Linked DNA regions of Youhaiella tibetensis. The protein of the gene in region 1 interacts with the protein of each later gene in a pairwise test. Links are inferred from orthologs where the notes say so. Each region holds a gene or a part of one and is shown on either strand. Other genes may lie near its edges.

Region 1 (15,379 bases):
CTGGATCTCCGGCGGCATCGTGGCCGAGAAGAACAGCGTCTGGCGGCGCGGCGGCAGCAGCGAGATGATGCGTTCGATATCGGGGATGAAACCCATGTCGAGCATGCGGTCAGCTTCGTCGATGACGAGGATGTCCACGCCCGTAAGCAGCACGCGGCCGCGATCGAACTGGTCGAGCAGGCGGCCGGGTGTCGCGATCAGCACATCGGCGCCGCGGTCGAGCTTCTTGTTCTGCTCTTCGAAGGAAACGCCGCCGATGAGGAGGGCGACGGAGAGCCGGTGGTTCTTGCCGTACTTCTCGAAATTCTCGTGCACCTGCGCTGCGAGTTCGCGCGTCGGTTCAAGGATCAGGGTTCGCGGCATGCGCGCGCGTGCCCTGCCGCTTTCGAGAAGCGTGAGCATGGGCAGGACGAACGATGCCGTCTTGCCGGTTCCGGTTTGGGCAATGCCAATCAGGTCCTTCTTTTCAAGGACATGGGGGATGGCCTGCGCCTGGATGTCGGTGGGCTTGGTATATCCGGCAGCGGCAACAGCGTCCGTCACCTTGCTGCTAAGGCCAAGCCCGGAAAAGTCTTGCGTCAAATCTCTAATCGTCCACTCAGAAGTTGGAAGGATGTCGGCAGGGAGCAGAACCGCAGGCCGACGGAGTGGTCCTCGACGGCGGGGACCATAACGCAAAGACCTTGCGAGTCAACGGGATTCCAAGGCGGAACCTTAATGCTTCCGATTGCACTCGCTAGATATCGAGATCGGTAACGAAAGCGGCATTGGCCTGAATGAAATCGAACCTGCTCTCGGGCTTGTTGCCCATGAGCCGATCCACTGAAGATCGGGTGTCATCGCGATCTTGCAGGACCTTGACCTGCAATAAAGTCCGAGTAACCGGGTTCATGGTTGTTTCGCGTAGATGCGCGAACGGCATTTCGCCCAGGCCCTTGAACCGGGTGATTTCGATCTTGCCTCTGCCGGTGAATTCACTGGCGATCAATTCTTCCTTATGCAGGTCGTCTCTTGCGTAAAGCGTCTTGGCGCCCTGGGTGATGCGGTAGAGCGGAGGCACGGCCAGGTAAAGGTGGCCGTGGTCGATGAGCTGCGGCATCTCCTGGAAGAAGAAAGTGATCAGGAGCGACGCGATGTGGGCGCCGTCGACGTCGGCGTCGGTCATGATGATGATCTTGTCGTAACGCAGGTCGTCCTCGCGGTAGCGATCGCGCGTGCCGCAGCCGAGCGCCTGGATCATGTCGGCGATCAGCTGGTTGGCGGCGAGCTTGTCGCGGCTGGCGCCGGCGACATTGAGGATCTTGCCGCGCAGGGGCAGCACGGCTTGGCTGGCGCGGCTGCGGGCCTGCTTGGCCGAGCCGCCGGCGCTGTCGCCTTCCACGATGAAGAGTTCGGCGCCCTGGGCGGCGGTCTGCGTGCAGTCGGCGAGCTTGCCCGGCAGGCGAAGCTTGCGGGTGGCGCTGGCGCGCTCGACTTCCTTTTCCTTGCGGCGGCGCAGCCGCTCCTCGGCGCGGTCGACCGCCCAGTCGAGCAGCTTGCTCGCCTGGTTCGGGGAGGCGGCCAGCCAATGGTCGAAGGCGTCGCGCAGCGCGTTGTCGACGATGCGGGTCGCTTCGCCGGAGGCCAGCTTGTCCTTGGTCTGCCCGACGAATTCGGGCTCCCGGACGAAGACCGACAGCATGGCGCTGCAATGGGCCAGCACGTCCTCGGACGTCAGTATCGCGGCGCGCTTGTTGTTGGTGAGTTCGGCATAGCTCTTGAGGCCGCGCAGCAGCGCGGTGCGCAGGCCGGTCTCGTGGGTGCCGCCATCGGGGGTGGGAACCGTGTTGCAGTAGGACGAGACGAAGCCGTCGCCCAGCGACCAGGCGATTGCCCATTCGCAGGCGCCGTGGCTGCCCGGTTTGCCGGCCTGCCCCGAGAAGATGTCATCGACGATGCGGGTTTCGCCCTCGATGCGCGAAGCCATGAAGTCGCGCAGGCCGCCCGGATAATGGAACGTCGCCTTGGTCGGCACGTCCTCGGCTGCATGGGCCTCGTCGCAGGACCAGCGCAGCTCGACGCCGCCGAAGAGATAGGCCTTGGCGCGCGTCATCTTGAAGAGGCGCTGGGCGGAAAGCTGCGCGCGGCCGCCGAAGATTTCCGGGTCCGGGTGGAAGCGCACCGAGGTGCCGCGGCGGTTGTTTATGCGGCCGACGTTCTCGACGCCGCTCGTCGGCGTCCCGCGAGAGAAGGACTGGCGGTAAAGCTGCTGGTCGCGCACCGTTTCGATAATGAGCGCGTCCGAGAGGGCGTTGACCACCGAGACGCCGACGCCGTGGAGGCCGCCGGAGGTTTCGTAGGCCTTGGAATCGAACTTACCACCCGCGTGGAGGGTGGTCATGATGATCTCGAGGGTCGAGCGGTTGGGGAATTTCGGGTGCGCTTCGACCGGAATGCCGCGGCCGTTGTCGATGACGGTCACGAAGCCTTCGGCGTCGAACTCGACTTCGATGCGGGTGGCGTGACCGGCGATCGCCTCGTCCATGCAGTTGTCGATCACTTCGGCGAAGAGGTGATGCAGGGCGTTGGAATCTGTGCCGCCGATATACATGCCGGGGCGCCGCCGAACGGGCTCAAGTCCTTCCAGGACCTCGATATCAGCCGCCGAGTAGCTGCCCGTCGCGGGCGCGGAGGCAGGGCGCGCGGGCTGTTGAGCCGCGGGCGCAGGAGAGGCGGGAGCGGGAGCCGGTGGCGGAGTATCGCCGAAAAGATCGTCAGTTTGCGACATATGTACCTTTCGGGGGTGGGCGCATGTGGCGCCCGCGAATCAGGACATCTTAGCGCCTATCATAACTCAGGCGCGCCGTGGCTTCCGGCCACAGTTTGTTCAGCGCAGGCCTTGGCTGAACGGCAGATGAACAGACAATTCCGGTTCCGTTCAACGCGAGCTCTCTAGGGTGATCACAACGCCGAAGAGGCGCAGTGAATTTCCAAGTGAGTGGAGAGAGCAAATGGCCCCGATCCTGAACATAGTCAAGAACACCAGCCGTGCTGCCGTCGTGGCGCTGGCGCTCGGGGCCAGTGCGCTGACGGCGCTGCCGGCACAGGCGGCCGGTCACGGCCCCGGTGGCGGAAACGGTCCGGCCATGACCTTCCAGCTCGACCTGGGCAATGACGGCGGCCGGAACGGCAACCAGACTTTCGGTCCCCAGGGGCGGGTGATCGTTCCCGACCATCGCCCGGGGCGGTTCTGCCTCAACGACCGCCAGATCCGGCGCGGCATTGCTTCCTACGGTTTCGACAATGTCCGCATCCGCCGCGATGTCGGTCGTGACCGGGTCGAGGTGAACGGTGTCTATGGCCGCTGGCTCTATTCCATGCGCGTCAACCGCTGCACGGGCTATGTCGACCGCGTGCAACCAATCCGTCCGGCTTTTGGCGGTGGCTTCGGCTTCCAGTTCGATTTCGGCAACTAAGATCCCGCCGCGATCTTTATTGCTGGAACCCGGCCCGGAGAAATCCGGGCCGGCGCCTATTGCTTTGGCGCCGTGGCGGGTCTTCAATCAAGCGCCCAGGAGGGGAAGAAGGCCATGAAACTTCACAGCCTGACTGCAGCAGCGTTCTTCATGCTGGCGATCGCCGCCAGTTCCACTTCGGCCCAGGCCAATAATTTTGGCATGTTCATGGGTTTCGGAAGGCCGATCGCACCGGTCCTGTGCCTCACCGACTACCAGGTTCGCCAGCGGGTTGCCGCCGAGGGGTTCACCAACATCTTCCTCAACGCACCAATCGATCGGCACATCCAGGTTCGCGCCACCAAGGGCAAGTGGGTGTACCTCATCGATTACAACCGCTGCCGCGGCGAGATCGTGAGCGCCAAGCGCCTGCGTCGCGCCTCCTAGCTGCACCGCGTTCCAGCAGCCATCACATTCGCTTCACTTCGGCGCGGCGGCCTGATCTTGGCCGTTTTCGCGCCCATTTACCTTCTGTTTGCTTCTCAGCAGCACTTTTTTAAGCCTGCTCAGATACAAAGCGATGCATACGGTCATGTGTCTGGAGTTGCCGTATGGCGTTCGCGGCTGGCAGTAGTTCTGCGTTTGTAAAAGCCGGAAGATCGCGAAGCAATCGATGGTGGTTGCAAGCCGGATTTTTGAGTCTCGCGTACCGGCTTGCCCACCTCTGTGCTCCGCGTCAGTTTGTTATACTTGGCGTTTCGCTGCTGTTTTACTTCTCATAGCTGTTACCAAGCCGGCGGGCAAAATCCTTTGCTCGGCGGTCTGTCGTCGTGGTGAAGAGGGAGGGTTGGCGATCCCGGCAGGACTCGAACCTGCGACCAACAGCTTAGAAGGCTGCTGCTCTATCCAGCTGAGCTACGGGACCACACTGGCGCGACCCCGTTTAGCGCAAGCGTTGCCTGGGCAAAAGACAAAGTTACTGCCCGACGGCTTTCCGGTGTGAAGAGCAGGCGGCGGTGCTGCCCCGGATGATCAGCTGGGACGGCAGGATCACATGCAGGCCCTGATTGGGCCGGGTCGTGCCATCCAGGATGTCGAGCAGCGTCGCAGTGGCGACGCGTCCCAACTCGTGGCGCGGTTGGCGCATGGTGGTCAGCGGTGGCCAGTAATTTTCGGCAATGCTGATGTCGTCGAACCCGATCAGGGAGATATCGCGCGGGCACTCGATGCCATGGGCCCGGCTGCGCGAGAGAAAGCCGATCATGGATTCGTCGTTGGCGCAGAACAGCGCCGTGGGGCGATCCTCGAGCGCCAGGTAGCTGTCGGCCGCTCTGATACCGCAGGCCATGGTGTGGTCGCCCGGAAAATACCAGTCAGGCCGGGTCGTCAGGCCTGCCTTGCGCATCGCATCCTGGAAGCCGAGCGTACGCTCGTTTGGGAACTGATGGACCTGCCTGCCGCCGATCTGACCGATTCGGGTGTGCCCCAGTTCGATCAGGTGACGGGTGGCTCGTTCTGCGGCGGCGCGATTGTCGGTGGTCACCAGGTTGAAGCCGCCGTCGATGATCTCGTCGCACGAGAGTACCAGGGGCAGGGCGCCACGCTGCCGCGGCGGCTCGGGCAGGTGGCCGAGTTCGAGCGAGGCGTCGAAAAGCAGGAGGCCATCGGCGCGGTTGGACGAAAAATAGTCTCGCAGCCATTGGGTCGGGTCGTTGCCCAGGCGATTGGCGACGAGAACGCCATAGCCGCGCTCGGCAGCCTCCCCGACTACCGCATCCATGATGGTCGAGTAGAACGGGTTGCCCATGTTGGGGATCGCAACCAGGATCGTCCGTGCCTCGCGCATGCGCAGCGAGCGGGCCGCCTGGTTGATGGTGTAGCCCGTCGCCTCGACAGCCTCGGAAACCTTGGCCCGCGTGTCGCCAGAGACCTTTTCCGGCGCGCTGAGGGCGCGGCTCACGGTTGCCGCGGAAACTCCGGCCTTGCGTGCAACATCTTGAATTGTTGGGCTTTTGGGTGGCTTCTGAGGGGCCAACGGCTCCTCCCGTCGCCATTGCGAATGGGACTTGTCTAAAACGATCTTGACAGCCGCGCAAGAAGTGTCTGAGTGTAGTGCAATCGATTGCACAAGGCGGTAGAGGATGCGCCTTGCAATCGATTACATTCGGTCGGCTGGAGAGCCTTGAGGAAGGTTTTCAGCGGCCGTCGTCGTGGAGCGTTTTGCTCCAAGGACCGTTGGGAGGAAACACTATGAAGAATATTTCGGCGGTGGCCTTGCTGGCCGCCGCGGTGCTGGGCAATGTCTCGATCGCGCAGGCGGCGGACGTTGAAGTCATCCACTGGTGGACGTCGGGTGGCGAGCAGGCGGCCGTTTCGGTCTTTGCGAACGAGTTCGACAAAACCGGCGACAAATGGGTCGATAACGCCATTGCCCTGGGTGAAACCGCTCGCGCCGCCATCATGCAGCGCGCCCTCGGTGGAGACCCGCCGGACGCAGCCCAGTTCAACCCGGGCCGTCAGTACGAAGAACTCATTTCCGCCGGCCTGCTGCTCGATCTGACGCCGCTTGCCGAGAAGGAAGGTTGGGACAAGTTCATCCGTCCTGCCGAGACCGTTGCTCCGTGCAAGATCGACGGCAAGTGGTGGTGCGTTCCGGTCAACATCCACATGAACAACTGGGCCTGGGCCTCCGTTGCCGCCTTCAAGAAGGCCGGCCTCGAAGTTCCCTCGACCTGGGACGAATACACCGCCGACCTTCCCAAGCTGAAGGAAGCCGGGGTCATTCCTTTCGCCATCGGTGGCGACGGCGGCGGCTGGCAGGTCAGCCTTGCGGCCAACCAGCTCATCCTCGCCCAGCTCGGTGCCGAGAAGGTCGAGAAGATCTGGAAGGACAAGGATCTCGATCTCGCCGGTGGCCCGGAAGTGCTCAAGGCCTTCACCGACCTCAAGACCCTGGGTACCTATGCCGACCCGGGTTCGCCGAACCGCAGCTGGTCCGATACCACTTCGCTAGTGATCTCGGGCGAAGCCGCTCTCCAGGTCATGGGCGACTGGGCCCAGGGCGAATTCCAGGTTGCCGGCCAGAAGCCGGGCGTGGACTATGCCTGCCTGCTCGGGCCGCTGCTGCCTGAGGCCAAGAACGTCCGCATTGGCGGCGACATCTTCGTGTTCTTCAAGCAGAGCGACCCGGATGTCGAGCGCGCCCAGCTCTCGCTGGCCTCGATGATGGTCAACCCGCAGGTGCAGGCGAAGTTCAACACGGCCAAGGGTTCCGCCCCGATCCGTGACGACGTCGACCTGTCGCTGGCCAACGATTGCATGAAGAAGGCGATCGACGTGCTCAAGCAGCCGGGTGCCGTTGTTCCCGACCAGAACGTGTGGCGCAACGAGGCCTTCGCTACGGCCCAGAACGCCATCTTCTCGGACCTGATCTACAACGCAAACACCACTCCGGAAGCCGCTCAGGCGCAGTTCGTCGAACTGCTCAAGAACGCCGAGTGATTTGTTGCGGCGGTTCGGAGTAATCCGGACCGCCGTTCTTCTTGTGTCTTTGCATGCGGGGATCAGCGCGTGACCACGACTGTTGCGACCGAGCAGGCGCTCACACAGCGTCAGCTCAAAGCGAGAGCCGGTCGCCGGCGACTAGCCGGCAAGCTTTCGGCCATCATCGGGACATTGCCCATGATGATCGTGGCGATTGGCGTCTTCGTCGTCGGCATCATCTTTACGGTGGTGCTCTCTTTCACCAACTCCAAGCTCTTTCCCAGCTTCAACTTCGTTGGCTGGCGTCAGTATGAAATCCTGTGGGCGACGCCCCGCTGGCAGCAATCGGTCATCAACATCTGGTTCTATGGCTTCGGCCATATCGCCCTTTGCCTGAGCCTGGGATTTGCGCTGGCGGTGGCCATCGACCAGCGTGTCCGCGGGGAAGACGCGTTCCGAACGGTATTTCTCTACCCGTTCGCGCTCTCGGCGGTGATCACCGGTCTGGTCTGGCAGCTCATGCTCGATCCGAACTGGGGCTTCCAGGCCTTCGTTCGCAGCCTCGGCTACACCGACTTCACCTTCGCGCCCCTGGCAAGTTCCAATACCGCGCTGCTCGGCATGGTCGTCGCCAGCGTTTGGAACGGGGTGGGTGTGACCATGGCGATCCTGCTCTCCGGCCTGCGCGGCGTGGATGAGGAAATCTGGAAGGCGGCGCGCATCGACGGCATCCCCACCTGGCGCACCTACCTGAGCATCGTCGTTCCGATGATGCGCGGGGCGGTGGCCACGGCCCTGGTGCTGCTCGTCGTCAATGTCGTGCGCACCTTCGATATCGTCATCGCCATGACCGGCGGCGGCCCGGGCATCTCAACCCAGATGCCGGCGACCTACGTCATCGACAACATCAATTCTCGCAATGTCGGTCACGGCATGGCGGCAGCGACCTGCATGCTGCTCCCGATTGCCGCGCTGATCATTATCCAGGCGATCTACCGTTGGCGCGTTTCGCGCCGTGGGAGGACCGTATGAGTTCCTTGGCAATGCAGGCTGGCATCGAGCCCTCGGGGCCCAGGCCCAAGCAGGTTACCGCAGCGCGCGTCGGCATCTACGCCTTTCTTCTCATCGCCGCGCTCTTCTTCCTCGTCCCTCTGATCGTCATGATCATGACGTCCATGAAGTCGATGAACGAGATCCGGGGCGGCAACATCTTTGCGCTGCCGACCCAGCCGACCTTCGACTACTGGGTGAAGGCTTGGAGTTCGGCCTGTACGGGCGTGGCCTGTACCGGTCTGGCGCCCGGGTTCTTCAATTCAGTCAAGATCACGGTGCTCTCGGTGCCCATCTCGATCGTCATCGCGATGATCAACGGCTACGCGCTGAGCTTCTGGCGCTTCCGCGGCGCCGAGTTCATGTTCGCCATCCTGGTCTTTGGCGCCTTCGTGCCGTTCCAGGTGCTGGTCTATCCGATCATCTTCGGGCTGAGCCGCGTGGGCCTCTTCGGGACCTTGCCCGGCATCGTGATCGTCCACACCATCTTCGGCATGCCGATCCTGACGCTGCTGTTCCGCAACTTCTTCGCGTCGCTGCCGGTGGAACTGTTCAAGGCGGCGCGCGTGGATGGGGCAGGGTTCTGGCGCATCTTCTTTTCAGTAATGCTGCCCATGTCCGTGCCGATCGCGATCGTGGCGGTGATCCTCCAGGTCACGGGCATCTGGAACGACTTCATCTTCGGGCTGGTCTTTGCCGGGCGCGAGAACATGCCGATGACGGTCCAGCTCAACAACATCGTGCGCACCTCGACCGGCACGGTCGAATACAGCACCAACATGGCGGCCACCGTGCTTACGGGCGCTGTTCCGCTGATCGTTTACTTCGTTTCCGGCAAGTGGTTCGTCCGCGGTATCGCTGCCGGCGCCGTGAAAGGCTGACAATTGGCTACCAGTGTAGATATCAAGGATCTGTCGCTCAGCTACGGTGCCGTCACGGTGCTGAACAAGCTGAACCTCGAAGTCGGGCGAGGCGAGTTCATCGTGCTGCTCGGACCCTCCGGTTGCGGCAAGTCGACCCTGCTCAACTGCATCGCCGGTCTGCTCGACATCTCGGACGGCCAGATTTTCATCTCGGGCAAGAACGTCACGTGGGACGAGCCCAAGGACCGGGGCATCGGCATGGTGTTCCAGTCCTACGCGCTCTATCCGCAGATGAGCGTGGAGAAGAACCTCTCCTTCGGCCTGCGGGTGGCCGGGGTGAAGAAGGAGGAGATCGAGGCGCGCGTGAAGCACGCTTCGGAAATCCTGCAGATCCAGCCGCTCCTCAAGCGCCGTCCCGTCGAACTTTCGGGCGGACAGCGTCAGCGCGTCGCCATCGGGCGTGCACTGGTACGCGATGTGGATGTGTTCCTCTTTGACGAACCACTTTCGAACCTGGACGCGAAGTTGCGTTCGGACCTGCGCGTCGAGATCAAGCGCCTTCATCAGCGCCTGAAGAACACGATGATCTATGTGACGCACGATCAGATCGAGGCCATGACGCTGGCTGATCGCATCGCCATCATGCGCAACGGCATCATCCAGCAGTTCGATACGCCGCACGCGATCTACAATAAGCCCGTCAATCTTTTCGTTGCCGGGTTCATCGGCAGCCCGTCGATGAACTTCCTCAACGGTCAGGTCGATAGCGACGGCACCTTCGAGACCGGCGGCACCAAGATTTCTCTCAGCGGCTACGGCTGGGAAGATGGCACTGTGAGGACGGGCAAGGCTGTTCTGGGCATCCGTCCTGAGCATGTAACCGTCGGGGAGGCCGCCCGGGCTCTGCCGTTCAGCACGGAAGTCGATATCGAGCTGGTTGAGCCGATGGGCGCGGACACGATCGCCTGGACGAAGCTCGGCGGCCAGTCGGTGACGTTCAGGGCCGCCGCGGAGGTCGAGCTGCACTCCGGACAGAAGGTGACGATCGGCTTCGATCCCGCCCGCGGGTCGCTGTTCGACGCCGAGAGCGGCGAACGCATCTAGTTTGGGGGCAAGGGCACAGGCGCTCCGCCGCCGCGGGCGTCTGTGCTTGCCCCCCACGCGACAGGCGCCGACCGGCGGCCGCCGCTTCTTACCATACGAGCGTTTCTTCTGCCCGTGCGAGATGACGACGCTCGTCCCCTGAGGTTACCTCCGCGTGCATTCCCCTCCGGTCACGCGGTTCTTTCGCAAAGAGGCAGTTATGAAGGACTTCTCGTTCCAGCTTTACAGTGCGCGCAACTTCCCGCCGCTGGAGAACAACCTCGCCATGGTCAAGCGCCTTGGCTACACGCAGGTTGAAGGTTTTGGCGGTCTTTACGCCGATGTCGACGGCCTCGCGGCGAGCCTGAAAGCGCATGGCCTGGCCCATCCGACGGGCCATTTCGGACTCGACCAGCTCAAGGATACGTCCAACGCGCTCAGGATTGCCGAGAAGCTCGGCGTCAAGAAGATATTCTGCCCCTACCTGGCGCCCCAAGATCGTAGCGCAGACGATTCCAAGTGGATCGAGTTGGCCGAGACGCTCGGCAAGCTGGGCGAGGTGTTCAACAGGGAAGGTTACGGATTCGGCTGGCACAACCACGACTTCGAGTTCGTCGCTACCACCAACGGCCACCTGCCCATCGACCTGATTTTGGAGACTGCCCCCAATCTGGAGTGGGAGGCCGATGTCGCCTGGATCGTGCGCGGCAAGGCCGATCCTATCGCCTGGTTCGACAAGTACGGCAAGCGCATCACCGCCGTTCACGTCAAGGATATCGCGCCGGCAGGCGAGAACGCCAATGAAGATGGCTGGGCGGACGTTGGCTTCGGCACGCTCGGCTGGGACAACCTCATCAAGGAAGTGAAGGCGCGTACGGCCGCGCAGTATTTCGTGGCCGAGCACGATAATCCTTCCGATATCGAGCGTTTCGCGTCGCGCTCGATCGCAACCGCCAGCAAGTGGGCGTGATCCGATGAGCAAGGTATATGGCGTCGGCATCATGGGTGCCGGCAATATCTCGACGGCCTATCTCAAGCTGGCGCCGCTCTTCCGTAACCTCGACGTCCGGGCCATCGCCGACATCATGCCGGAGGCGGCGAAACGCCAGGCGGATGCCTTCCACGTCCAGGCGCAGACGCCCGACGAACTCCTCAAGAACAGCGAAATCGACGTCATCGTGAACCTGACGGTTCCGGCGGCGCACTACTCGGTTTCCAAGAATATCGTTTCGGCGGGTAAGCACGCCTATTCGGAGAAACCTTTCGTCCTCTCCGTCGAGGATGGCAAGCAGCTCAAGAAGCTGGCCGACGAACGGGGCCTCAAGGTGGGTTCTGCTCCCGATACGTTCCTGGGGGGCGTCCATCAGCAGGCACGCCAGATCATTGACAGCGGCAAGGTGGGGCGCATCGCTTCGGGCACCACGCACGTGCTGAGCCGGGGCATGGAACATTGGCATCCGAACCCGGATTTCTTCTTCCAGCCCGGCGGCGGCCCGATCCTCGACCTGGGGCCGTACTACATCACCGACCTCATCAGCCTCGTTGGCCCGATCAAGCGCGTTACGGCCTTTACAGGTTCGGCAAATGCCGAGCGCACGATCACCACCCCGGATTCGCCCTTGCGTGGGACCAGGATCAAGGTTGGTACGCCCACGACCATTCATGCCGTGCTGGAGTTCCACAACGGCGCGATCATCACGTTGGGCGCGAGCTGGGACGTATTCAGCCACGGCCACCACAATATTGAGCTCTACGGCACCGAAGGCTCGCTCTACGTGCCTGACCCGAACTTCTTCTCGGGCGATCTCATCATTGCGGACAAGGAAGGTGTCAAGGAAACGGTGGCGCCCTGGGATCATCCGCTCGGAAAGCCCAATTGGGAGCGCCCGAACGGTCCGACTTTCGCCAACTATCGCGCCGCCGGGCTGGCCGACATGATGGCTACCATCGAAACCGGCAAGCAGGCACGCTGCGGGCTAGACGTGGCCCTCCATGCCGTGGACGTGATGCTTTCGATCCTCGAGGCTGGCGAGACAGGGAAAGTGGTGACGCTTTCGACCTATTGCGAGCGTCCCGCGGCGCTCGGGCCGGACGAAGCCAGGCTTCTGCTCAAGGCATGACGAATTCCCCTAAGGGGGCGCGAAAATTGCCGGAACAACAACAATCGGCTGGCGGAAATCACCGCCGGCTGTTCTCATTGATAGGCACGCGTACACTTGGCCGAAGCCTTGATGTACGTGCCACGAGGGAGGATTAGGATGCGGACGATCAAGGGGCCGGGGATATTCCTGGCGCAATTCGCCGGCGATGCTGCGCCGTTCAATTCGCTCGACGCGATTTGCGGCTGGGCAGCGGAACTGGGTTACAAGGGCGTGCAGATACCGACCTGGGTATCGAGCTTCATCGATGTCGAGAAGGCGGCCAATTCGAAGGCGTATGCCGACGAGATTCGCGGGACCGTCGAAAAGCATGGCCTCAAGATCACCGAACTCTCAACGCACCTGCAGGGCCAGCTCGTAGCGGTCCATCCTGCTTACGATACGCTGTTCGACGGCTTCGCTCCGGCCTCGGTGCACAATAACCCCAAGGCGCGCCAGGAATGGGCGGTGCAAACGCTGCTGCACGCCGCAAAAGCCTCGCAGAACCTTGGTCTGACCGAGCACGCCACTTTCTCGGGCGCGCTGGCCTGGCCATATCTCTATCCGTTTCCACAGCGCCCGGCAGGGCTGGTCGAAGAGGCGTTCGATGAACTGGCGCGCCGCTGGACGCCAATTCTCAATGCGTTCGATGAAGTGGGAGTGGATGTCTGCTATGAAATCCATCCGAGCGAGGATCTGCACGACGGCGTTACTTACGAGATGTTCCTTGAGCGCGTGAACAACCATCCGCGCGCCAATCTGCTTTACGATCCCAGCCACTTCGTGCTGCAGCAGCTCAACTACCTGGACTACATCGACATCTACCACGAGCGGATCAAGATGTTCCACGTCAAGGATGCCGAGTTCAATCCGACCGGCCGGCAGGGCGTCTATGGCGGCTTCCAAAGCTGGGTCAACCGGGCAGGGCGCTTCCGTTCGCTGGGCGATGGCCAGGTCGATTTCGGAGCGGTGTTCTCAAAGCTCTCCCAGTACGACTTTGCCGGCTGGGCGGTGCTCGAATGGGAATGCGCCATCAAGAGCCCCGAGCAGGGTGCCGCCGAGGGCGCACCGTTCATTGCCGCACATATCATCAATGTGACAGAAAAGGCCTTCGACGACTTTGCGGGCGCCGGCACCGACAGGGCGGCCAACCGCAAGCTGTTGGGCCTTTAGGAGGGAAACATGGCAGAGAACGGCGAACCACGCATTCGTCTGGGTATGGTTGGGGGCGGGACGGGAGCCTTTATCGGCTACGTTCACCGCATTGCCGCCCGCCTGGACGATGACTACGAACTGGTGGCGGGTGCCTTGTCATCGCGCCCTGATGTGGCGATTGAATCGGGCAAGAACCTGCGCCTGGCCGAAGACCGCATCTATACGAGCTACGAAGAGATGGCCGCCAAGGAGGCTGCTCGTAAGGACGGCATCCAGGCCGTCTCGATCGTCACGCCCAATCACATGCATTTCGGCCCGGCCAAGACCTTCCTCGAAGCGGGCATCCATGTGATCTGCGACAAGCCGCTGACCTCGACTCTGGAAGACGCGCGGGCACTGGCGACAATCAAGCCCAAGAAGGGTGCGAAGTTCCTCCTGACCCACAACTACACGGGCTATCCGCTGGTGCGGCAGGCGCGTGAGTTGGTGAAGTCGGGTGCCCTCGGCAAGATCCGTATCGTCCAGGTCGAGTACCCGCAGGACTGGCTGACGGAGGCAGTATCCTCCAAGCAGGCGGATTGGCGCACGGACCCCAAGCGCTCGGGCGCCGGCGGAGCAATCGGCGACATCGGCACCCATGCCTACAACCTCGCCCGCTTCGTGACCGGACTTAAGCTCGATGCGCTTTCTGCCGACCTCACGAGCTTCGTCAAAGGTCGCAAGCTCGACGACAACGTGCAGATCCTGCTGCGCTTCCAGGGCGGCGCCCGCGGCATGCTGTGGGCGAGCCAGGTGGCCGTGGGACACGAGAACGGTCTCAAGCTGCGCGTCTATGGGGAGAAGGGTAGTATCGAGTGGGTGCAGGCCAACCCTAACGAGATGTGGTACGCCGAGTTCGGCAAGCCCCGGCAGTTGCTGACGCGCGGCGGCTCGATCGCGGGGAACGTGGCGCCGGCCATGAACGTCCGCATCCCTGGCGGCCACCCGGAGGGCTATCTCGAGGCGTTTGCCACGCTTTACAGCCAGTTCGCCGAGGTGATCCGCGGCAATGGCAAGGCCTATGCTGGTATTCTGCCGAGCCTGGCCGATGGCGTGGAAGGCATGGAGTTCATTACTGCCGCGGTGCAGTCGAGCAAGAACGACGGCAAGTGGACGAAACTGTCGGACGTTTGATCCGGACCATTCCTGACGCTAACGGTCGCGCCACGTGCGCGGCCGTTTCGCATAATTCTATTGCACGCGCTCGATGGTGAGACCTTCTGCCTCCAGGAGGTCCAACAGGCTGCCGTCCCCTGCGAGATGGGCGGCGCCGACCACGACCAAGGTGTCGCCGGGCTCGCCGAGCAGAGTCTTCAGCTCCTCAAGCCAGCGAGCGTTACGGCGATGGAGCAGTATGTCATCCGTGCTTCCGCCCGTCCCCAAATCGTCCGCGACATTGTGGGCGATTTCTTCAGGTTTGCCCGCGGCCCAGTTGGCGACGATTGCCTTGAGCGCGTCGGGGGTCTTCTGAATGCCCTTGGCGGTACTCAGAAGATAGGCGATCTGCTGGTCGTCGGGTATCTCGTCGAAAAACGCGAACTGGTCTGCCAGCGTCTCGAATGCCCGAAGCTTGTTCCGCGAGACTTCGCCCTGCAGGGTGACATCAACGCCAGCAGCGAAATCAAAACCCTGTCGGGCGGCGAGGAACGTGGTGAGAACTTCCGCCGCGACCCAAGGCCTGAAGATATTCAGGCCGGACACGGGGGCGCCAACTTCCTTGGCCGCCCAGGCTACCAGTTCCCGTTCTTCGGGCGTGAGGAGGTCGAGCAACCGCGATCCGCTCGGGACCAGGTATTTGCCCATAGCCTCCCTGGCGTCCGCTCCTGGATCTTCCAGATCAACTATGGCCTCGAAGTATACGGCGTCGGCGTTTTGCAGCGCCGACTCGAGGATCTCGGAGCGCCATTCGATGCCGGGCGGGAGCAGATGGACTGAACCGAACAGCCAGATTCGGATATCGCCCTTGTGGGCCAACCACATTGCAGGCAGTGCGAAAGCCGTTGCCGAGAACAGCACCCACATACAGGCTGCAACGAGCGCAACCCTTGCGCTAAGCCATTTGTTCATTTGCGCTTTCTCCCCCAAGCAAAGCCACTGGCTGCACCTTATCGGCTCACGCGTGGGCGGCAAGGGC
Region 2 (15,204 bases), 1.2 Mb from region 1 along the record:
CGCCACGGCGAATATGCCCACCTGCCGCCGGGCGTTGTGCTCTTTGCAGTGCTGGTCCTGGCCTATTGGGGCAATTACGGGCTCAAGCTGCCTGCTAACGCGGCTGTGTAGGCCGGGGCGCTTCACAACCACTGAAATCTCGACAAATATCGGCGCGTACCTGCCCTCAGCACGATGGTCCCCGTTGAAGCGCGTCGCCCCCTTTATCATCGCCTTTAGCGCGGCCGGCCTCACCATGGGGCCGGCCGCAGCCATGACCCTGAACGTGGCGACCTTCGCCGAAGCCATCACCGTGTTCCCCAAGGCCTTCGAGGGTTGGGATGTCGTTGCCATCGGCGACTGCCTGGAAGGTCTCGTGACCGAAGACGCGGCGGGCCGGGCCATACCCGGCCAGGCGCAGTCCTGGACGGTTTCGGACGATGGGCTCACCTATACTTTCCGCCTGCGCCCGGATGCCATGTGGTCCGACCACACGCCGGTGGTGGCGCAGGATTTCGTCACTGCGTTCCGCTGGCTTTTCGATCCTTCCAATGCTGTCGAATATGCCAGCCTGCAGTTCCAGATCCGCAACGCCGCCGCCCTCGCGCAGGGAACCATCGCGGATATGTCCCAGCTCGGCGTTTCGGCGCCCGACGAGCATACCCTGGTGCTCCAGCTCGATAGCCCCACCCCTTATTTCCTCGAGGCCCTGACGCATTACTCGGCCTACCCGGTCCCCACCGCCCGGTTCGAGCGGCTCGGCGAAGCCTGGCTCACGCCCGAGAACGTCGTCTGCAACGGCCCTTTCACCATCCAGGAGAAGCAGCCCGGCGGGGTCATTCATTCCCTCAGGTCGACCACCTATTACGACCGCGCCAACGTCGCCGCCGACGAGGTCTACTACCACTCCTTCACCGACCTATCGCGAGGCCTTGAGATGTTCGAGAAGGGCGATATCGATCTCGTCATCGCCCTGCCGCGCGAGGCCAATGCCTGGGTCCAGGCTCACGTGCCCGATGAGAGCCGGGTGGAGCCGTTCCTCGGGGTCTATTATTTCGTCCTCAACCAGGACAAGCCGCCCTTCGACAAACCCGAGATCCGCCGGGCCCTGTCGATGGCCATCGACCGCGACCGCATCGATCCCTTCGGCCTCGATACGCCCGAACTCTCGGCCTATGGCTGGGTTCCCGAAGGCACCGCCGGCTACCCGGCCTTGCCGCCCTTCGAGCCCGACTGGGCCGGCTGGCCGATGGATCAGCGCCGGGTCTGGGCCACCGCGGCCCTCGCCAAATATGGCTATACGTCCGCTCATCCCCTCACCGTCCAGCTCCGCTACAGCACGGTGAGCGATGACAGCCATCAGCGCATCGCCATGGCCGTCGCCGCCATGTGGGACGCCATCGGCGTGCGCACCGAACTGGTGAGCGCCAGCGTCGAAGATCACTTCAACGCCCTGCGGACGGGCAATTTCGACGTCGGCCGCGCCAGTTGGCTGCTCGATATCTCCGACCCCTCGGACGTGCTCGATATCATGTCGAAGCACTCCGACTACAACTTCGGCGGCTACTCCAACCCCGACTACGAGGCGCTGCTCGCGTCTGCCGCAAATGAGCGGAATCTGAGCAAGCGCGCCGATCTGCTTCGCAGCGCCGAGGAACTGGCGGTCGCCGACACGGCGGCGATCCCCATCTACTGGTTCTCGATCCAGAACCTGGTGTCGCGCTCGCTCGAGGGGGTCGTCCACAACCCCAAGAACGTCCACCGCAGCCGCTGGATCAGCAAGAAGGACTAGCGGGCGCTAGAGGCTGTGCTGGCTCGGGGGAACGTCCGCCACCATCAGCAGGTTGCCGTCCGGGTCTTTGAAGGTGAAGAACATCCCGTCCACGATCGGGCCGAGCGCATCGACGCCCAACGCCGCGCATTTCGCATGGGCCGCTGGCAGGTCGCGGCTGTTGAAGTGAAAGGCCGGCTTGCCGTCATGGGGGCCGCCGAAATCCTTGCTGTCGAGCACCAGCCCGCTCCCCGCCCGCATCGGAACCACCCAGAGGTGGCCGAAAAGGATATCGCCGGTCGGCTCACGGCCCAGGAGGGCGCAATACCAGTCGCGAGCCGCGGCAATGTCGCTGACCGGGATGAAAATCGCCCCGATTTCGTTGTGAACGGGGCTGGATAGGCTTTCGAGGAATGCATCCATCTCGGGGGTCGAGATGCCCAGGAAGAGCTGGTGCGGCGCTGCGGACAACGCCGGGTCATAGCCGAAATCGAGCTTGAGATCGTTCGCCGCAAGGCCGTTCGCCTCGGCATGGGCATAGAGCTCGCCGAACGCCCCGGCGATGCCCTCGAGCGGGCCCACATGGGTCTGGGTCAGGAAGCGGCCGGCGGGCAAGGCCAACTGGACCGTGCCCGGGGGCAGGGGTGTCGAGCCGTCGGCTAGAAAGCCGACGATTTCGCGAAACTGCCCCTCGCGTGGCGGCAGGCTGACCTCGACGAACTGCACTTCGCCTTCGACGGCGGCGAACAATTGGCGCCATGCCCGCGGAACGAATTGCGACAGCTGCTCGAATCGAGCGTCGACCGGGAGGCCCACGATCGTTTGGGCCGGAAAATCCACGAGAGTAATCGCCATAACCTGCTCCGGCTCCGAGGTGCGCTGACCCTGCCGCTAGTCGCCGGGAATGACGAAAACATTACGTAAAACAGGCCGCTAGGCAACGGCCTCGTTCAACCTTGATGCCCGCCCTTACCTGGCGGATTCGTCCAGGCCCAGCTTGGCCAGGGTGGCCTGGCTCGGCCGGCGATGCTGGCGGGCCGCAGCGGTGGCCTCACGTGCACCCTCGAGGACATTGAGCGCCGAGCGCAGCTTTTCCATCAGCGGATTGGTCATTTGTGAATGTCTCCTAACACGCTGAAATCTGGGGCCAATCGCGGGGCGGGAGAAGGGCCGATTGCGCGCCTCAGCCATTCCGCTCGCGCATGGCCGCTTGACTCGCGAAATCCACTTAGGACATATGACATATGTCATGAGTCAGAAGGGGCAGTTATGGCCAACTTGTTTAGCGTTGAGGGCAAGGTCGCGATCGTTACGGGAGGACTTGGCCAGTTGGGGCGGTCGTTCGTTGCGTCCCTGGCCGATGCCGGTGCGAAAGTGGCGGTGTTCAGCCGTCGCCCGATCGAGCAGGAAGCGCTGGCCGAATTGTTTCCCGATCATCTCGACAACATCCGCGTCTACGTCGCCAGCGTGACCGACAAGGAAGCGCTCGAGGCGGCGACCGAAGCGCTCTGCGCCGAATGGGGCGTGCCGCACATCCTGGTCAACAATGCCGGCATCGACTCCAAGCCCAACGGCGCGGCCGAGCAGAACGGTCCCTTCGAGACCTATCCCCAGAAGTACTGGGATGAGATCATCGACGTGAACCTGACCGGCGTGATGCTGTGCTCCCAGGTCGTGGGTGCGCGCATGGCTGCCGAAGGGCGCGGCAGCATCATCAATGTCGGCTCCATCTACGGGCTCGTCTCGCCCAACCAGGCGCTCTATGCCTACCGCGAGAAGCGCGATGGCGTGCCGTTCTTCAAGGCGGTTTCCTACGCCGCCTCCAAGTCCGGCCTGCTCAACCTCACCCGCTACGTGGCAACCTATTGGGCGCCCAAGAACGTGCGCTGCAACCTGATCTCGTTCGGCGGCGTCAAGACCGGCAGCTTCGACAAGGAATTCATCGATGCGTTCCTCGAGCGCGTGCCGATGGGCCGACAGGCCCAGGTCTCCGAGTATAACGGGGTGATCCAGTTCCTCGGCTCGGACGCGTCTTCCTACATGACCGGCTCGAACGTGGTCGTGGATGGCGGGTTTACCGCATGGTGAGCGAACCCGCGCCGTTCCCGGATCGAGGCAAGCTTCATGCTGCCGTGGTTGCGGCATTCGAGGCGCGGATTCTTTCCGGCGAGCTCAAGGTGGGAGATCGTCTCCCATCCGAAGCCGAGATCGGCCGGCAATACAACATCAGCACGCGCTCGGTGCGCGAAGGGTTGCAGATCCTTGAGACCAAGGGTCTGGTGCGGCGGCGCCATGGCGAGCGGGCTGAGGTAGTGCGCGACGATGTCGGGCAGTTCCTCGGCTCGCTCGCAGAGACGGTGCGCGCGCTCTTCGCCCGCGATGCCGACTACCTCGTCCAGCTCATGGATGTGCGGCGCATGTTCGAGCTCGAAGTCGTCGGGCGGCTCGCCGCGGGCGAGGGGGTGCTGGACGGCGACATCGCCAAGGCCCTCGAAAGCATGCGCGACGCGGCCGAACGCCAGGACTTCACCGACTACGCTACCGGCGACGCGGCCTTCCACAAGGCCCTCGTCCAGGCGTTAGGCAACGAAATTCTCTCTACCGTCTACGGCAATCTCTACGCGCTGATCACCGACGTCATCCGCGTCACCAGCCGCGTTCCGAGCAAGACCATGCGCGAAGGCGTGGCCGAGCACGAGCACATCTTCGCCCTCATCAAGGCAGGAAACGCCGCCGGCAGCCAGAGTGCCATGCGCGAGCACATCGACAACAGCACCGCCTATCTCCAGCAGGCGATAAGCGCTGCCAAGAACCAGCAGAACGGACCAACCAAATGAGTGACTACGACTACAACAACGTGGACTGGGCCGCGATCAAGCGCCTGTCGCAGTGGTATTCCGGCGACATCCACGATGTGCTCGACGACTACACCTACGGCTACCTCGCCGGGATCACCCCGTTCGGCGTTCTCAAGCCCGGTCAGGTTGTCTGCGGGCCCGTCTCGACGGTCCTCTACGAACCCAGCACTCGCAAGGGCCAGCCCCAGGACGTCTACCACGGCGCCATCGATGCGGTGGTTCCCGGCGGCATCCTGATGGTGGATTCCTCCTGCGCCGAAGGCTCGGGTACCGGTGAGCTGATGTCCACGGGCGCCAAGACCAGGGGCGCTGTCGCCACCATCGTCAACGGCACCGTTCGCGATCTCGCCGAGGTCCGCAAGCTCGACTACCCTCTCTTCGCCAAGGGCATGAGCCCGGTGGGCGTCTCCGGGCGCATGGAGCCCGCCAGGGCGCAGATCGAACTCGATATCGGCGGCGTGCGCGTGCGTCCGGGAGACGTGATCTTTGCCGACGTCACCGGCGTGGTCGTCATCCCGCACGAACTGGTGGGCGTCATCGCCGATGCCGCTGACAGGAACGGGCAGGGCGAGGCTGTTGCGCGCCAGCGCATTCTCTCGGGCGAAAAGCTCCGCGACGTGTGGCCGGTCGGCTCGACCGGTCCCGTCTGATCAGGGCCCGGGGCGGCTTGCCGCCCCTTCGGCCGCTCGGCGGAGGAGCCGGATGGTTGGACTAGCGAACATAGCCCAGGCGCTGGGAAATCAGGTTGGCGTGGTAGATCACCACCTTGTTGAGCTCGTCGATCTCGCTCAGCGGAAGTTGCCAGGCGGGGCTGCTGACGCTGATTGCGGCGAACACGGCTCCGGACTGGTTGCGGATCGGCGCGCCGACGCAGCGCAGTCCCGGCTGGTGCTCGCCCTCGTCGATGGCAAATCCCCGTTCGCGCGTCGTCGCCAGTTCGCGTTCGAGGCTGGCCCGGTCGGTTATCGTGGTTTCGGTGTAGCGCTTGAGCCCCGCGTCCACGACGCGCTCGAGCACTTCCAGGGGCTGGTAGGCGAGAATGGCCTTGCCCACGCTCGTGCAATAGGCCGGGGAATTCTCGACCATCGTAGCCGGCACGCTGCCGTCGGCATGGGATTCGGTGCGCTGGATGACCACCGCGCTCAACCCGTCGAACACCGCCAGGTGCACCGCGTGACCGGTCAGTCGGTTGAGGGCGTCGACGATGGCGCGCCCCTCGCGGTGAAGTTCGAGATTGGCCAGGACGATGTTGCCGAACTCGAAGAGCCGCAGGCCCAGCCGGTAATGGTCGCGTTCCCGGTCCTGTTCGACGAACCCGACTTCCCGCATGGCGGCGAGCAGCCGGTGCGTGGTCGACCGGGGGTATCCGGTCCGGGCGCAGATATCGGCAAGCGAGAGGGTGCGATGGCTCGTCGAGAAGCACTCGAGGATGCGGACGACCTTGTTGAGCGACTTGAGGCTTTCATCGCCCGAGCCCGCGCTTCGGGCGGTCGGCTTCGCCTTGACCGAAAGACCGTTCTGCTCAGTCATCTAGAAACCCTCGATACCGGCCCCAACCTGCGGCCGCTGGGCGGTGCACCCGCGTTTGGACCGCATAGCCGAAACTCCAACCTGCCTCAAGTCGCACCCCTTTCACGCATCGCCCGTCATGGCGCCGGTCAGCCGGGCCATGGCCAGCATGCCCGGGTCATCCAGGCTGATGCTCTTTTGTGCGAACATGCGTGCCCGTCCCATGCCGCAGGGGCGGTCACGGAAGTCGTCGAGGGCCTGCGCGAGGGCGGCCTGCGCCTGTTCCGCCACCTCTCCGGCCTCGCTGCTCCCTTCGATGGCGCGCGCCAGGTAGGTGAGGCTGTCGATGACGGTCTTGTCGCCGAGCGCGGCCTTGCCGCGCGCCATCGCCGCGTCGCGGATGGCGATGATAACCGCGCCCAGCTCCTGCCAGGGAAGCTCGGTCCTGCCCTTGGTCGCCTTGCCCGCCGTCATCAGGCCGGTCACGACGAGCGTGCCAAGGCTCGATCCCGTAGAGGAGGCGCCGCTTTTGGCAAGCGCCAGGAAAGCGGCGCCGAGATCGGTTTCGCTTGCAAGATCGACCGCGGCCAGCGCGTCCACCAGTCGCGCGAGCATCGTGCCGGTATCGCCGTCGCCAAGCTTGGCGTCCGCCGCGTTGAGCGTATGCTCCAGCTCGCCCATTGCGCCCTGCAGGCGCGTGAGCGCATTGCGCAGATCCGTTACGGTCAGGCCCATGGCTCAGTTCACCTTCCAGAACGGGCAATCGGCGGGCGCCGAGAGCAGGCCCTCGATCTCGTCGTCGAGGAAGCACAGGCTGATGGACGCGCCGCCCATTTCCATGGACGTGACGTAAGGGCCGACCAGCCGCTGCGCGATCTCGAGCCCTGCCTCCCCGAGGCGGGTGGCGAGGCGCCGGTAGAGAATGAAGAGTTCTTCGAAGGGGGTGGAGCCGAGGCTGTTCACCAGCACGGCCACGCGCGTCGCCCCTTGCGGACGTTCCTTGAGAAGCATGTCCGTCATTTCGTCAACCAGGGCATCGGCCGGCTGCATCTGCTTGCGCCAGATACCGGGTTCGCCGTGAATGCCCATGCCCATTTCGATCTCGTTTTCGCCCAGCGTGAAGCTGGGCGCGGCAGCGCCGGGGATCAGGCACGGCGAAACCGCAACCCCTACGGTGCGCGTGCGATCCACGGTGCGCTGGGCAATGTCGGCAACGCCCGCGAGGTCGGCCCCACGCGCCGCCATGGCGCAGGCGGCCTTGTAGGCGAAAATCAGCCCGGCGACGCCCCGGCGCTTGGCGCGCTCCTCGTAGGAGGCGCTGGCAATGTCGTCATTGCCCAGGACCGTCCGCGTCTCGATGCCCTCGAGGTCGGCAAATTCGCACGCCATCTCGAAATTCATCCGGTCGCCGCCGTAGTTTCCGAACAGGCACAGCACGCCCGCTCCGCCGTTGGCCGCGGCAATCGCGTCCTGGCAGGCATTGATGGTTGGTCCTTCGAACACGTTGCCGATGGCGCAGGCGTCGAGCAGACCCTCCCCGACATAACCCGTGAACAGCGGCAGATGCCCCGATCCGCCTCCGGAAACCACGCCGACCTTGCCGGCCTTGGCCGGTGCGTTACGCGCTATGGCGCGCCGGTCATCGCCTACACGCACGAGCCCCGGATGGGCCAGACACAGGCCGTCGAGCATCTCGTCCACGTAGTTGCGCGGGTCATTGATAAGCTTGGTCAATTCGTCCTCCCGAAAAGGCGGCCGCAGCAATGCCGCAGCCGCCTGGCGCATCAGGCCGCAGAGCGACCGCGTACGTCAACGAGTTCGAGCACGGGGCCGAGCGCGGCATCCATGAGAACCTTCTGCTCTTCGGTCACGCGCTCCATCGGCGCGCGCGGGTGGAAGAACTGGAGGCCCTGCTTGTGCTGAACGTATTTGACGCAGGCGGGCAGGTTGTCGTGCCGCATCGCATTCCACAGGGCATTGAGCTTGAAGTGAATGTCGCGGGCCGTTGCGTGGTCGCCGCGCTGCACGGCGTTGAAGAGCTTTACGGTCACGCCGGGCACCGCGCAGGTGAGCGCGCTGATCGCGCCATGGGCGCCGATCGAGAAGGCGGAGTAGAGCAGGGCGTCGATGCCGCTGAGCACCAGGTTCTCGGGCTTGGCGCGCAGCATCAGGTCGGACACCGACTTGAGGTCGCCCGAGCTCTGCTTCATGCCAACCACGCCGGGAACGGCGTCCATGATCGCCAGCATGGCGTCCACGCTCAGGTAGTTCCAGGGAATGACGTTGTAGATGAGGATGGGCGTGCGGGTTTCTTCCCAGATCGCGCGGAAATGCTCGATCGTGGCTTCCAGGCCGGGCTTGAAGAGGTAGTGCACCGGGGTGACCTGGAGCGCGGCGATCTTCATGTCGCCCAGCGCCTTGACGCGGTCGATGGCCTCGCGGGTCGAGTTCACGATAAGGCCGGCAACGAAGGGAACGCGGTTCTCGGTGGCCTCGTAGGCCTCCTTCATGGCGGTGACGAATTCCTCGGTCGAGAGGGTGTGGCCTTCGCCGGTGGAACCGCCCACCACCACGCCGCGCACACCGGACTCCACCATGAAGTCGACCTGCGGACGCAGGGCGCCCTTGACCAGGTTGCCCTGCTCGTCGAACGGCATCGACAGGGGCGGCAGGATGCCCGTGAGCGTGTCGCGCACGGACTGGGCTATGGGATTGGGCATCTCGTTCCTCCAACAAGGGGCGGGCGCGCAGCTCCGCTGCCTCCCTCATGCCCCGAAAAAGCTCTTGCCGCGCCGGAGAAATCGTCCCGGCTTCGGCGAGAGGCATTCAAATCCCACAATGTGGAATTGCCTCCCGACTATCTTCTAGCGATTCCTTTCGCGGAAAGTCAACACCGCTGCAAAAGCGCGGCACGAGGGCGATTCCGAAACGCATTGTCATTCCTGAATTCAGATGATAATTCCGGAATGCGGTACAAGATCACCAACAGTGGCGTGCCACAATCGTTCACGACCGGACATTCGGGCCGGTTCAACAGGGAGGAACTCTCATGAAGTTCATCAAGCGGGCTGCCTTGGCGGCCCTGACACTGGCTTTGGCTACCGGCGGCGCGCTGGCGGAATATCCCGATCGCCCGATCACCCTGATCGTGCCGTGGTCCGCCGGCGGCGGCACCGATGCCACCGGCCGCATCATCGCGACCATGCTCGAGGAAAAGCTCGGTCAGCCGATCAACGTGGTCAATCGCACGGGCGGTGGCGGTGTCGTCGGGCACGAGGAAATCAAGGCGGCAACGCCTGATGGCTACACCCTGGGCATCATCACCACCGAACTGTCGATGTATAAGGCCGTCGGCTCGGCCGACATGACCTACCAGGATTTCACGCTGCTCGGTCTCTACAACGCCGATCCCTCGGCTGTCTTCGTCAAGGCGGATTCGCCCTACAAGACCATCGAGGAACTGGCTGACGCCATCAAGAAGGCGCCCAACAGCATCAAGGCCAGCGGTGCCAATTTCGGCGGCCTCAATCACCTGTCGTGGGTGAGCCTCGTCCAGCAGCTCGGCGCTCCCGCCGACCAGGCGTTCTGGGTTCCGACCGACGGCGCGACCCCGTCCCTGCAGCTTCTGGCCTCCGGTGCGATCGACGTTGCCGTCTCGCAGTTCCCCGAAGCCCAGCCGCTTGTCGATGCCGGTGAAATCCGTCCGCTCGCTTACCTCGGCAACGAAGCCAACCCCAAGCAGCCGGACGTTCGCCCCGTCAAGGAAGCCCTGGGCATCGACTTCGCCATCGCCGGCTGGCGTGGTGTCGGCGCCCCCAAGGGCCTGCCGGAAGACGTGACCAAGAAGATTTCGGCCGCGCTCGAAGAAATCGTCAACAGCGCCGAATTCAAGACCTTCATGGACGGCCGCAACTACGGCGTCGTCTGGGCAGGTGGCGCTGACTTCGAGGATTACCTCAAGACCCGCGGCGAGGCCTTCCAGCAGGCCATCACCAGCGCCGGCCTGGCAGGCAAGTAAGCTCAGGCGCAAATCTTGGGTTCCGGGGCGCAAGTCCCGGAACCTGCGCTTCTAGGAGGAGGAAATCGTGAAGCCGAACAATGTCGGAGATTTTTGGTTGGGAGTGGTCTTTACGGCCGCAGGGTCGTTCATCCTGATCCAGGCTCTCGGTTTTCGCCCGATGCCTGGAATGCCGGTTGGACCTGGCCTGTTCCCCAGCATCACCGGAGGCGCCATGGCGCTCTTCGGGCTGGTCCTGGCCCTGCAGGGCTGGTTCGCCAAGGCTGGCGATGATCTCAGCCTCGTGCCCGAGGAAGGCGAGGTGGCGGCAGAAACAGCGCCTGTCCGCGCCGATTTCTGGTCGCGCATCCCCTTCATTCCGGGCCTGTTGGCCGCCATCGTGGCGACCATCCTGATCATGCCCCATCTCGGTTTCCTCATCACGGGCGCCGTTCTCACGGCCTTCCTTGTCGTCCTCGGCGGCGGCGGTTGGAAAAGCGCCGTCATCTTCAGCCCGATCGTGACCGTCGCGGTCTACGCACTTTTCTTCTACGGCCTGCGGGTTCCGCTGCCGCACGGACTCCTGGGGTAGATCATGGACGCCATTGCTCAGGGCCTTGCCCTCGTCTTCAATTTCGAAACCCTCATCGTCATCCTCGCTTCGGCGATCTTCGGCCTCTTCGTGGGCGCCTTGCCGGGTTTGACGGCAACCATGGCGACCGCGCTGCTGGTGCCGCTGACCTTCTACATGCAGCCCATCCCCGCCGTTGCCGCCATCATCGCCAGTACGGCGATGGCGATCACTGCCGGTGACCTTCCCGGCACGCTGCTGCGCATTCCGGGCACGCCTGCCTCGGCGGCCTATGTCGAGGATTCCTATCGCATGGCGCAGAAAGGCCAGGCGGGCCTTGCCATCGGCATCGGCGTCATCGGTTCGACGCTCGGCGGGCTCTTCGGCTTCATCGTCCTGCTGATTTCGGCCCCGGCGCTGGCCAAGTTCGCGCTCGGTTTCTCCAGCTTCGAATACTTCTGGCTCGCTGCGCTCGGCCTCAGCTGCGCCGCGCTCATCTCCTCGGGCGGCGTCGCCAAGGGTGCGCTTTCGCTCCTGATCGGCCTCTTCCTCTCCCAGGTCGGCCGCGATCCGCTGCTCGGGGCCGCCCGCTTCACCTTCGGTTCGGTCGAGCTGGCGGGCGGCATCAGCTTCATCCCGGCGATGATCGGCATGTTCGCCCTGGCCGAAGTCATGCGCACCGGGCGCAACTTCCGCCTCGGCACGCCCCAGGCCAACGTCAACAACCCCTTCAAGGGCGTGCTCAAGGTCATCTGGCAGTATCGCAAGAACCAGGTTCGCGGCTCCATCATCGGCAGCCTTCTCGGGGCGCTCCCCGGCGTCGGTGGGGACCTGGCGGCCTGGATCACCTATTCGCTGGCCAAGCGGACTTCCAAGACCCCCGAGAAGTTCGGCACCGGCCACCCCGAGGGATTGGTCGAGGCTGGCGCCACCAACAACGCGGCGCTCAGCGCCTCGTGGATTCCGGCCATGGTCTTCGGCATTCCGGGCGACGCGGTCACCGCGATTGCCGTCGGCGTACTCGTCATGAAGGGCATGGAGCCGGGTCCCCAGCTGCTCACCGTCAACGCGCAGAACTTCTACGCCGTGATGTTCGTCTTCGTCATCGCCAACATCCTGATGCTGCCGCTCGGCTACATCGCCGCCCGGTCCTCGCGCTGGATCTTCGAGGTACCGCGAGCCCTGCTCAACGCCGCGATCCTGCTCTTCTGCATCGTGGGCTCGTTCTCGATCAACAACACCATGTTCGGCGTCATCGTGATGGTCATCCTCGGCGTCATGGCGTTCATCCTCGAAAAGCACCGCTTCGCCATCGCCCCGATCATCCTGGGCATGGTGCTCGGGCCGCTGGTCGAGCAGAACTTCATCACCTCCATGACCATTTCCGGTGGCGACCTGCTCGGTCTCTTCAGCAGGCCCATCGCAGCGGGCATCGGCATCGTGACGCTCGCGATCTGGGCCCTGGCCATCGGTGGCACCGTCTACAAGGCCATCCAGGACCGGCGCGGCACGGCCAACGTCCCCGCATAGCGTCCCAGACTTTGTCGCAACTCACCTGGACGCGCCGCTCGGCGCGTTCAGCATTTTCGGGCCTTTCAGTGCTTGTCCCGGGATCGCCTCGTTTCGAGGTAGTGCAAGCCCCCGGCCGCCAAGGTTCCCGCCGCGATGCAGATCGCGACCCCGATTCCCGTGTTGCCGAACAGGGCTCCGAAGGCCGTGCCGATCACGACACCGAAGAGTATCCCCCACACGATCTTGATGGTCATTGGCGTCTCCTCTGTTTCTGAAACCCGGGTCGCGCCGCTACCGCGCGCGCCGGGGCAGCGTGGCGAAGAACTCGGCATAGGAGCCGGCGGTTGCCCGGTGAAGCAGCGCTTCCAGCTCGGCAATCGGAGCCTCCGACCAGTCCACCCGAAGGTCGACCTCCGCATAGGCTTCGTCGCCCTGGACGCGCAGCGCCGCCGAGCCGACGCCCCGCTTATCCCCGCCCGCCGCCGCTCCCGCCTTGAGGGCATGCAGCAGGCACGAGGCGAAATCGGATTTGCCCCGGTGCGATCGATAAGCCGCCAGCATCTGGGCGAGGACCTCTTCGCCCACGAGCATGTTGCCGGCAACCGCCACGCCTTCCTCGGTCAGGTGTCCGGCAAAGGGCACGCAACTCGGGCCCGTCCACCCGGCCGTTCGCCCTGCGCGGTCGATGACGATGGCTTGCCTGAGCGCCGCCTCCTGGTCCCTCGATAGCGCTGCGGCCAATGCCCCGTGGGCATCGGTTCCATCGATCAGCGCCAGCGCGTCGATGGCCAGGTAGGGATTGGTCATCGCCTGCGTGGCGGCTGCGCCGAACCCGGCTCGCGTATGGGGCACCAATGCGCCGACCATGGGCCCGGCCGTCGCCGTTGCGACGCCGAACGCGCCGGTTTCCGGATCGCGGGCGACTATCGAAAAAGTCATGCACAGTCCTTCCTTCGATATTTATCATCATAAATTGACAGGTGGCGAATTTATGATGATAAATCATCGATGCCTTCTTCCACGTCAGACGCGGAAGGGCAAGTGCGAGGGAACGCAAGGAGAGGTTTCAACATGATCCGCAAATGGAAAGGCATCGCGCCGCTGCTCTTGGCCGCAACTGCCCTGGCGCTGGTTTCGCCGGCCATGGCGCAGACGCCACCCAACATCCTGGTCATCGGCCAGATCGCCGAGCCGGCATCGCTCGATCCGCACGTTTCGACGGCGGCCAACGATTTCCGCATCGCCGTCAACCTCTATGACGGCCTGGTGCGCAACAAGCCCGGCACGCTCGAGATCGAGCCGGCCCTGGCCACCGACTGGACCATTTCCGAGGACGGGCTGGAGTACACCTTCAATCTCCGCAAGGACGTCAAATTCCACGACGGCACGCCGTTCAATGCCGAGGCGGTCAAGTTCAATTTCGACCGGATGCTCAAGGAAGATAGCCCCTACGCCTCGACCGGACCTTTCCCGCTCGCCTTCTTCTTCTCCTCGGTGAAGGATGTCAGCGTCGTGGACGAACTGACGGTCAAGTTCACGCTCAACGAGCCTTTCGCGCCGTTCATGTCGAACCTGGCTTCGCCCACCGGCCTCATCGTTTCGCCGGCAGCGGTCGAAAAGTACGGCAAGGACTATGGCCGCCATCCGGTAGGCACGGGGCCCTTCAAGTTCGAGGAATGGCAGTCCAACACCAGCGTCGTCGCCTCGCGCAATGATGCCTATTGGGATGGCGCTCCCGAGCTCGAGGCCGTGATCTTCCGCCCGATCACCGATGCCAACACCCGCGTCGCCGAAATGCTCTCGGGCGGCATCGACGTCCTGCTCGAAACGCCGCCGGACAACGTCGCCCAGTTCCGCAACGACGGCAATTATCACGTCGTCGAAGCCGTCGGCCCGCACGTCTGGTACGTCATGCTCAACGCCAAGAACGGCCCCTTCGCCGACAAGCGTGTCCGCCAGGCGGTCAACTACGCGGTCAACAAGGAAAGCCTCGTCAATGACGTGCTCCAGGGCACGGCCGACGTTTCCTCCGGTCCGATTCCGCCTGCCTTCAACTGGGCCTATAACCAGGATGTGGCGCCTTACCCCTATGATCCCGCCAAGGCCAAGGAGCTTCTCGCCGAAGCCGGGGCCGAGGGCGCCAAGCTCACCTTCCTCGTCACCGAGGGTGGTTCGGGCATGCTCGATCCGGTGCCGATGGGCACCGCCATCCAGGCTGATCTGGCCGCCGTCGGTCTTGATGTCGAGATCAAGACCTACGAGTGGAACACTTTCCTCTCCGAAGTGAACCCGGGCCTCGAGGGCAAGGGCGACATGGCCGAAATGGCCTGGATGACCTCCGATCCGGACACTTTGCCCTTCCTCACCCTGCGCACGGCCGCCTGGCCCGCCGAGGGCGGTTTCAACTCGTCCTACTATTCCAACCCGGAAGTGGACGACCTGCTGAACAAGGCCCGGCTCTCGACCGACCCGCAGGAGCGCGGCGCGCTCTACAAGCAGGTGCAGGCCATCACCCACGACGATGCCCCCTGGCTCTTCGTCGCCAACTGGAAGCAGAATGCGGTCGTTGCCAGCAGCGTCGGCAATTTCGAGCTCCAGCCGGACTTTTCGCTGGTCCTCCGGGACGTGACCAAGCAGTAAGCTCCGGGCCGGATGGGGCATCGACCTCATCCGGCCGTTCGGGCCGGCCAATGGCCGTCGCCGCAAAGTCCGAAATGACAGGAGGGCCCCACAATTGACCGCCTATATCGGCAAGCGGCTGCTTGCCGCCATTCCCGTCATCCTCGGCCTTTCGATCATCGTCTTTCTGGTGATGAAGCTCATCCCGGGCGATCCGGCCCAGGCCCTGCTCGGCTCCTACGCCACTCCGGAAAACGTCGAGCGCATCAATCGTGCCCTCGGTCTCGACCGGTCCTGGCCCGAGCAATACGTTATCTGGATCGGCAACCTGCTGCACGGCGACTTCGGCCGCTCCTACATCCTCAACCGCCCGGTGCTCGATGAAGTG

The links.
Region 2: the proteins of parE (region 1) and FNA67_RS05905 interact in binary tests that used the Escherichia coli proteins (3 or more experiments, as listed by UniProt). The link is inferred for Youhaiella tibetensis from one-to-one orthologs.

Annotation. Positions count from the first base shown.
Region 1 is NZ_CP041690.1:2,434,731-2,450,109, reverse strand. The notes cover bases 253-3,235. They hold parE (DNA topoisomerase IV subunit B), read right to left. Parts: upstream 2,768-3,235; coding sequence 737-2,767; downstream 253-736. Other genes in these bases: FNA67_RS11830 (hypothetical protein), read left to right, coding at 2,991-3,235; FNA67_RS11840 (DEAD/DEAH box helicase), read right to left, coding at 253-582. In the rest of the region: more of FNA67_RS11840, read right to left, coding at 1-252; more of FNA67_RS11830, read left to right, coding at 3,236-3,455; FNA67_RS11825 (hypothetical protein), read left to right, coding at 3,570-3,881; FNA67_RS11815 (LacI family DNA-binding transcriptional regulator), read right to left, coding at 4,411-5,562; FNA67_RS11810 (ABC transporter substrate-binding protein), read left to right, coding at 5,685-6,935; FNA67_RS11805 (carbohydrate ABC transporter permease), read left to right, coding at 7,005-7,949; FNA67_RS11800 (carbohydrate ABC transporter permease), read left to right, coding at 7,946-8,848; FNA67_RS11795 (ABC transporter ATP-binding protein), read left to right, coding at 8,852-9,934; FNA67_RS11790 (sugar phosphate isomerase/epimerase family protein), read left to right, coding at 10,134-10,883; FNA67_RS11785 (Gfo/Idh/MocA family protein), read left to right, coding at 10,888-12,033; FNA67_RS11780 (sugar phosphate isomerase/epimerase family protein), read left to right, coding at 12,172-13,224; FNA67_RS11775 (Gfo/Idh/MocA family protein), read left to right, coding at 13,234-14,379; FNA67_RS11770 (TraB/GumN family protein), read right to left, coding at 14,437-15,312. UniProt on the Escherichia coli protein: Topoisomerase IV is essential for chromosome segregation; it is the principal protein responsible for decatenating newly replicated chromosomes. It relaxes supercoiled DNA.
Region 2 is NZ_CP041690.1:1,205,670-1,220,873, forward strand. What follows is about bases 5,854-8,661. They hold FNA67_RS05905 (dihydroxyacetone kinase subunit DhaK), read right to left. Parts: upstream 7,852-8,661; coding sequence 6,856-7,851; downstream 5,854-6,855. Other genes in these bases: FNA67_RS05895 (IclR family transcriptional regulator), read right to left, coding at 5,854-6,138; FNA67_RS05900 (DAK2 domain-containing protein), read right to left, coding at 6,241-6,852; FNA67_RS05910 (dihydrodipicolinate synthase family protein), read right to left, coding at 7,902-8,661. Also shown: FNA67_RS05865 (DoxX family protein), read left to right, coding at 1-111; FNA67_RS05870 (peptide ABC transporter substrate-binding protein), read left to right, coding at 185-1,771; FNA67_RS22105 (VOC family protein), read right to left, coding at 1,778-2,605; FNA67_RS21855 (hypothetical protein), read right to left, coding at 2,720-2,863; FNA67_RS05880 (SDR family oxidoreductase), read left to right, coding at 3,020-3,838; FNA67_RS05885 (FadR/GntR family transcriptional regulator), read left to right, coding at 3,832-4,587; FNA67_RS05890 (RraA family protein), read left to right, coding at 4,584-5,258; more of FNA67_RS05895, read right to left, coding at 5,320-5,853; more of FNA67_RS05910, read right to left, coding at 8,662-8,837; FNA67_RS05915 (tripartite tricarboxylate transporter substrate binding protein), read left to right, coding at 9,167-10,135; FNA67_RS05920 (tripartite tricarboxylate transporter TctB family protein), read left to right, coding at 10,239-10,706; FNA67_RS05925 (tripartite tricarboxylate transporter permease), read left to right, coding at 10,710-12,215; FNA67_RS21860 (hypothetical protein), read right to left, coding at 12,281-12,451; FNA67_RS05930 (DUF1028 domain-containing protein), read right to left, coding at 12,489-13,136; FNA67_RS05935 (ABC transporter substrate-binding protein), read left to right, coding at 13,269-14,837; FNA67_RS05940 (ABC transporter permease), read left to right, coding at 14,932-15,204. UniProt on the Escherichia coli protein: Dihydroxyacetone binding subunit of the dihydroxyacetone kinase, which is responsible for the phosphoenolpyruvate (PEP)-dependent phosphorylation of dihydroxyacetone via a phosphoryl group transfer from DhaL-ATP.